3 regions of the Streptomyces sp. JLSY215 genome follow, and region 2 is predicted to be linked to each of the others. Evidence: riboswitches for the same ligand, from Rfam matches in the RefSeq annotation. Region 2 holds a riboswitch; each other region holds the start of a gene.
The links. Region 2 has a riboswitch for cobalamin ahead of AC5677_RS37500 (CoA-acylating methylmalonate-semialdehyde dehydrogenase). Riboswitches for the same ligand answer to the same signal wherever they lie in the genome.
Positions count from the first base shown of each region.

Region 1: it holds a riboswitch for cobalamin, as region 2 does, so the genes downstream of both, AC5677_RS09585 (cobalamin biosynthesis protein) here and AC5677_RS37500 (CoA-acylating methylmalonate-semialdehyde dehydrogenase) in region 2, are expected to answer to the same signal.
Region 3: it holds a riboswitch for cobalamin, as region 2 does, so the genes downstream of both, metE (5-methyltetrahydropteroyltriglutamate--homocysteine S-methyltransferase) here and AC5677_RS37500 (CoA-acylating methylmalonate-semialdehyde dehydrogenase) in region 2, are expected to answer to the same signal.

Region 1 is NZ_CM185022.1:2,130,000-2,132,190, reverse strand. Features, by position in the region: gene AC5677_RS09590 (cobyric acid synthase) at 1-385, opposite strand, end outside; gene AC5677_RS09585 (cobalamin biosynthesis protein) at 382-1,338, opposite strand; cobalamin riboswitch at 1,469-1,621, opposite strand; gene AC5677_RS09580 (hypothetical protein) at 1,828-2,191, shown strand, end outside.
Region 2 is NZ_CM185022.1:8,524,138-8,526,328, forward strand. Features, by position in the region: gene AC5677_RS37495 (bifunctional 2-methylcitrate synthase/citrate synthase) at 1-371, shown strand, start outside; cobalamin riboswitch at 485-663, shown strand; gene AC5677_RS37500 (CoA-acylating methylmalonate-semialdehyde dehydrogenase) at 876-2,191, shown strand, end outside.
Region 3 is NZ_CM185022.1:309,550-311,740, forward strand. Features, by position in the region: gene AC5677_RS01560 (GNAT family N-acetyltransferase) at 1-134, shown strand, start outside; gene AC5677_RS01565 (hypothetical protein) at 174-551, shown strand; cobalamin riboswitch at 699-926, shown strand; gene metE (5-methyltetrahydropteroyltriglutamate--homocysteine S-methyltransferase) at 1,093-2,191, shown strand, end outside.

The DNA of each region.
Region 1 (2,191 bases), 6.4 Mb from region 2:
CGGTCACCGTGCCCAGCAACTGCTCCTGCCGGCCCGCGTGGTAGCCGCGCGCCGACAGCTCACCCACCGGCTTGCCCATCAGCACCACCTGGCTGCTGCGGTCGCCGCCCGGCTTGAGCAGTACGGGGTTCATCAGCGCGGTCGGCTCCACCCGCGCCGCGGCCGCCTGCATCGCCTGCGCCCGCCCGATCTCCGCTCCCTCGCGCGTGACGAAGGAGTTCAGGGACATGTTCTGCGCCTTGAAGGGGGCCACCTTGACGCCCTGCCGGACCAGCCAGCGGCAGATGCCCGCCGTCACCACGCTCTTGCCCGCGTCCGACGTCGTACCGGCCACCAGCAGGCCGCCGCCGACGCCCCCGCCGGACCCATGGAACCGCCCGCTCACCGGGTCCTCCTCCTGTGGTGCAGCGCCCCGGCCACCAGCCGGCCCGCCACCGTTGTCACCAGAGCCAGCACGCTCACCCGGCGCGAGAGCCGCACCGCCCGCTCGATGTCGTCCGTACCGGGCGGCGGCGCGGCGCCGTTGAGCACCGGGCGGTGCTCGACCCGTCCGCCGTACGCCAGGGTGCCCCCCAGCCGTACGCCGAGCGCGCCCGCGAACGAGGCCTCCACCGGGCCCGCGTTGGGGCTCGGATGCGCGCCGCCGTCGGCCCGCCAGGCCCGCAGCGCGCCGCGCCGGTCGGGGCCCGCGAGGACGGTCAGCGCGGCGGTCAGCCGGGAGCCCGGCCACCCCGCGACATCGTCGAGCCGGGCCGACGCCCAGCCGAACCGGCGGTAGCGGGACGACTTATGACCCACCATCGCATCCAGGGTGTTGACGGCACGGAACGCCACCAGACCGGGCACTCCGCCCAGCGCGCCCCACACCAGGGCGCCCACCACCGCGTCCGAGGTGTTCTCGGCGACCGACTCCACCACCGCGCGGGCCATCCCCGGCCCGTCCAGCGCCTGGGGGTCGCGGCCGCACAGATGCGGCAGCCGCTCGCGCGCCACGTCCAGATCGCCCGCCTCCAGCGCGCCGCCGACGGCCCGCGCCTCCCGGCCGAGCGAGGTGCCGCCCAGTACGGCCCAGACGGCGGCCGCGGTCAGGGTGACCCGGGCGGTGCGGCGGTGTGCGGCGCGCTGCGCAAGCGCGGCCGCGGCCGTCGCGCCGCCCGCGCACACCACCGCGTGCACCGCCCCGTATCCGCGATGGTCGCGCCACAGCCGGCGTTCGAGTGCGCCCGCCGCGCGGCCGAAGGCGGCCACCGGATGGCCGCGCCGGGGATCGGCCGCGATCAGGTCACCGAGAAAGCCGAGGGCCGCGCCGCACGCATATCCCGCGTGTTCGCCGCGCATCGGATCAGACCGCCGTCAGGCCTCGAAGGGACACGGCGACGGTGGGGCGCGGGCATCTCGAACGGCGGCCGGGCATGGCGATATGTCCTCACTCAGGGTCCGCGCCCTGGCTCGACGTGACGGCGACGAGAGTCTCCTGGCTCCCGGATCGGCGCTTCCCCCGGCCTTCCAGCCCGTACACGGCGGCCCCTGCGGGCATCCGTGCGGCGGACCGTGGCCGTCGCTGGAGGAGCGCTCCCCGGTGACAGTGGCGGGACCGCGCCGGATTCTCACCGGACTTCCTCATCTGTCGCCGAATGGCTCGGGCAGTCCACCACGCCCCGCGAATGCCCGTCAACTCACCCTTGACCTGCGAAGCAGCCCTGTGGCAGGGGGTGTGGTGCGGGCCACAGGGTGGCCGGTACGTCACGGACGGTTGCCCCTGGGCCCGGTCCCGCGCCACTATCTGGTGCACGGCGGGCGATGAGGCCCGCCGGAAGGGGGCGGGGGATGCCGGACAGTGCGGACCATCGGGAGAGCGGCCAGGAGATCCGTCAGGAGATCCGTCAGGAGATCCGCATCAGGATCGCGGGCACCAACGACGCGGAGCAGGACGCCGCGGACCTGCGGACATGGCTGGAACGCGAGCCGTGGCTGAGCCGCCGGCGGCACGACTGGACGCAGCGGCCGAGGCCGTCGGGCGAGAGCGGCGGCAGCGGCGATGCGGGCCCGGACGACATGGCCGTCGGCGTCGACGACCTCATCCTCGTCGTCGTCGGCGCGGTCGCCGGGGAGATCACCAAGAGCCTGACCATCGCCCTGCAGGAGTGGCTGCGCCGGCGCAGGGAGGAGCGCGCCGACGGCGAGGAGCCCT
Region 2 (2,191 bases):
GCGTCTACAAGCACGGCGACTCTCGCGTGCCGATCATGCAGCAGGCCACCGAGCGGCTCGTCGCACACGCAGCCGACCCGGACCTCACGCGACTGGCCACCCTGCACGCCGTCCTGCGACACGCCATGATCACCCGTAAGGGCATCCACCCCAACCTGGACTACCCGGCCGGGCTCGCGTACCACCTCATGGGCTTCGGCATCCCCACCTTCACACCGATCTTCGTGATGAGCCGTATCACCGGCTGGACCGCCCACATCACCGAACAGCTCGCCCACAACGCTCTGATCCGTCCCCTGGGTGCCTACACCGGACCCGACCAGCGGACCGTGCCGGCCGTCGGACGACCACCAGCTCCACCTCGCCGATGACCTCGTCCACTGCGTCCCCGTAGGTAGCCAGGTCATCCATGGCGGGGTCCGCACGACCCCGCTGACGTCGGGCGGCGGGGCGGGGTGGACTTACTAGGACGTCCAACTATATGTTCGTGGGCAAGGCCCGCGGTGCAGGGAAGCCGGTGCGATTCCGGCGCGGTCCCGCCACTGTGACCGGGAAGTGTGCTCTTCGAGCAGGACAGGCCACTGACGGAGAAATCCGTCGGGAAGGCCGGAGGGTGCGCGCTGATCCGGGAGTCAGGATACCGGCCGCGGGGTGTTCCGTGTTGTCCACGAGGATGGAGCAGACACGCATGGCACCGGTCCGTACCCACGACCCAGGTGATCCGGCGGAGCAAGCGGTGGCCCACGCCAACCCCTAGCTCCGCGACGGCTCTTCGGCCTTCGCGTCCCACGGCCTGCCCGTACACGCACCCCACCGGGTGCGCTCTTCGGCCCGCCGTGCCATCCCCGGATCGCACCTGACGAGAGCAGGCTCTCATGGTCCGTGAACTGACACATTTCATCGGCGGCAAGCACACCCCGGGAACCTCGGGGCTCTTCGCCGACGTATACGACCCCAACACCGGTTCGGTCCAGGCCCGGGTCCCGCTGGCCGGCCCGGCCGACACCGAGCAGGCGATCGCCGACGCCGAGTCGGCGCAGCAGGAGTGGGGCGAGTGGAATCCCCAGCGCCGCGCCCGGGTGCTGCTGAAATTCCTCCAACTCGTCGACGGAGAGCGGGAGTCACTGGCCCGGATGCTCTCCGCCGAACACGGCAAGACCGTCGCCGACGCGCATGGTGACCTTCAGCGTGGCCTGGAGGTCGTGGAGTTCGCCGCGGGGATCCCGCATCTGCTCAAGGGGGAGTTCACCGACAACGCAGGTAGCGGCATAGACGTCCATTCGCTGCGTCGTCCGCTCGGTGTCGTCGCCGGTATCACCCCGTTCAACTTCCCCGCGATGATCCCGTTGTGGAAGGCGGCCCCGGCCATTGCCTGCGGGAACGCCTTCATCCTCAAGCCGTCGGAGCGCGATCCGTCCGTACCGCTGCGCCTCGCGGAACTCTTCCTTGAGGCCGGCCTGCCACCCGGCGTGCTGAACGTCGTCAACGGCGGCAAGGAGGCGGTCGACACCCTCCTCGCGGACCCGCGTGTGCAAGCGGTCGGTTTCGTCGGCTCCACCCCGATCGCCGCCGACATCTACGCCACCGCCGCTCGGCACGGCAAGCGCGCCCAGTGCTTCGGGGGCGCCAAGAACCACATGATCGTGATGCCGGACGCCGACCTCGACCAGGCCGTGGACGCGCTGATCGGCGCCGGGTACGGATCGGCCGGCGAACGCTGCATGGCGATCTCCGTCGCCGTTCCCGTGGGCGAGGACACCGCCGACCGGTTGGTCGCCCGCCTCAAGGACCGTATCGCCACGCTACGGATCGGTGCCTCCGACGACCCGGACGCCGATTTCGGTCCGCTGGTGAGCCGGGACACCCTCGACCGCGTACGCCGCTACGTCGACATCGGCGTCAACGAAGGCGCCGAACTCGTCGTCGATGGGCGCGACTTCACCCTGCCCGGGTATGAGAACGGCTTCTTCGCCGGTGCCTCGCTCTTCGACCGGGTCGCCCCGGCGATGCGGATCTACCGGGAGGAGATCTTCGGCCCGGTCCTCTGCGTGGTGCGCGCTGCCGACTACGAGGAGGCACTACGGCTGCCCAGCGAGCACCCGTACGGCAACGGAGTGGCGATCTTCACGCGCGACGGCGACACCGCCCGCGACTTCACCCGCCGGGTCAACACCGGCATGGTCGGCGTCAA
Region 3 (2,191 bases), 8.2 Mb from region 2:
CCAGCTGGACCTGCTCCCGCGACAACCGCCCCAGCCGGCTCCTCGCCTGGACCGCCGGCTTCCGCCTGGAGCACGAGTACGTCCACTACTTCACCGGCCGGCCGGCCCGCCCCGTTGCCGGCATCACCGCTTGACCACCGCCCGCACCGCCCGCACCGCCCGAACGAGGAACCATGAAGGCATACCGCGCCCCCGATCCCCTCGCCTCGGCGAAGATCATCAACGGCGCGCACGAGCTGTCCGTCCACCGTCTGGAACCGCGGGACGATTCCTTCACCCTCTACTACACGATCACCCCACCCCTGCCGGACGCGACAGGCGGCACTCCCGTACTGCTGGCCCTCGAGGCAACGGACGACGTCGGCAACGACTACCTGGACTGGGGTGGCGCCTACGGGGCCGACGGACGTACCCACACCCGCGGCAGCATCTCGGTCCAGCCGGCACTGGCAGCGGCGGCACGCAAGATACACATCAGGATCACCTTCTTGCACGAGGGCGAGGAGCACGCCTGCCGCCTGACCCTGCGCACCTCGGGCGGCAGGCCCTGAGCGGAACAGGTGTGGCGGGCTCTCGCCGCGAAGCGCGCCGCCCCCGTACGCCGTGCCGTTCGGTCAGGCGGGCTGGCTGGCGGGCGGGCGGGCGGCCAGGATGCGGCGGAACGGCTGACCGAGGTGTCCGCCCCTGCCGCCACCCTCTAAGCTGGCCGGGCAACAGGTTCGCCCCGTCCGCCAGACGGGCCGCGTCGTAAGAGGGAACCCGGTGAGAATCCGGGACTGCCCCGCAGCGGTGAGTGGGAACGACCGCCGTCATACGCACTGGATCCGGGCCATGGATCTGGGAAGCGACGGCCAGTAGGTGCCCGCCGGAACACTCCGGCAGGCGCGCCCGCGAGTCCGAAGACCTGCCCGTTGTCCGAGCACGCCCATGCGTGCACGGATATCCCGGTGACCTCGAGGGCGGGTCGGCGTACATACCTGGCGGACACGTGCGTCGCGAACGCACGGTGGATCCGTCCGGTTCGTCATCCCTTCGCGTGCCTCGTTCCGTCTCCGGGACTTTCAGGAAACGTATCTCGCGAAGGAGAGTTCCGTGACAGCGAAGCCCGCAGCCGCGGCAGCACGGGCCACCGTGTACGGCTACCCCCGCCAGGGACAGCATCGGGAACTGAAGAAGGCCATCGAGGGCTACTGGAAGGGCAAGGCCACCGCCGACTCCCTGAAGGAGACCGCGCAAGCCCTGCGCCGCTCCCACTGGCAGCAACTGGCCGACGCCGGCATCCACGAGGTGCCGACCGGTGACTTCTCGTTCTACGACCATGTACTGGACACCAGCGTCATGGTCGGTGCTGTCCCGGACCGCCACCGCGCCGCCGTCGCGGCCGACGCCCTCGACGGCTACTTCGCCATGGCGCGCGGTACGCAGGACGTGGCGCCGCTGGAGATGACCAAGTGGTTCGACACCAACTACCACTACCTGGTGCCCGAGCTGGGCCCGGACACCGTCTTCACCGCCGACTCCGGCAAGCAGGTCGCCGAGCTCGGGGAAGCCCTCGCGCTCGGCCTCACCGCCCGGCCGGTACTCGTCGGACCGATCACCTACCTCCTGCTGTCGAAGCCTGCCCCCGGCGTGGCCGCCGACTTCGAGCCGCTGACCCTCCTCGACCGGCTGCTGCCCGTCTACGCCGAGGTCCTCGCCGACCTGCGCGCGGCAGGCGCCGAGTGGGTGCAGCTCGACGAGCCCGCCCTCGTCCAGGACCGCACCCCGGTCGAACTGGGCGCCGCCGCCCGCGCCTACCGCGAACTGGGCACCCTCAGCGACCGCCCGAAGCTCCTGGTCGCCTCGTACTTCGACCGGCTGGGCGACGCCTTGCCCGTCCTGGCCAAGGCGCCGGTGGACGGTCTGGCGCTCGACTTCACCGACGCGGCCGCGGCCAACCTCGACGCGCTGGCGGCCGTCGGCGGACTGCCGGGCAAGCGCCTGGTGGCGGGCGTGGTCAACGGCCGGAACATCTGGATCAACGATCTGGAGAAGTCGCTGTCCACCCTCGGCACCCTGCTCGGCCTGGCCGACCGGGTCGACGTGGCCGCCTCCTGCTCGCTGCTGCACGTGCCGCTCGATGCTGCCGTCGAGCGCGATATCGACCCGCAGATCGTCCGCTGGCTGGCCTTCGCCAAGCAGAAGACCGCGG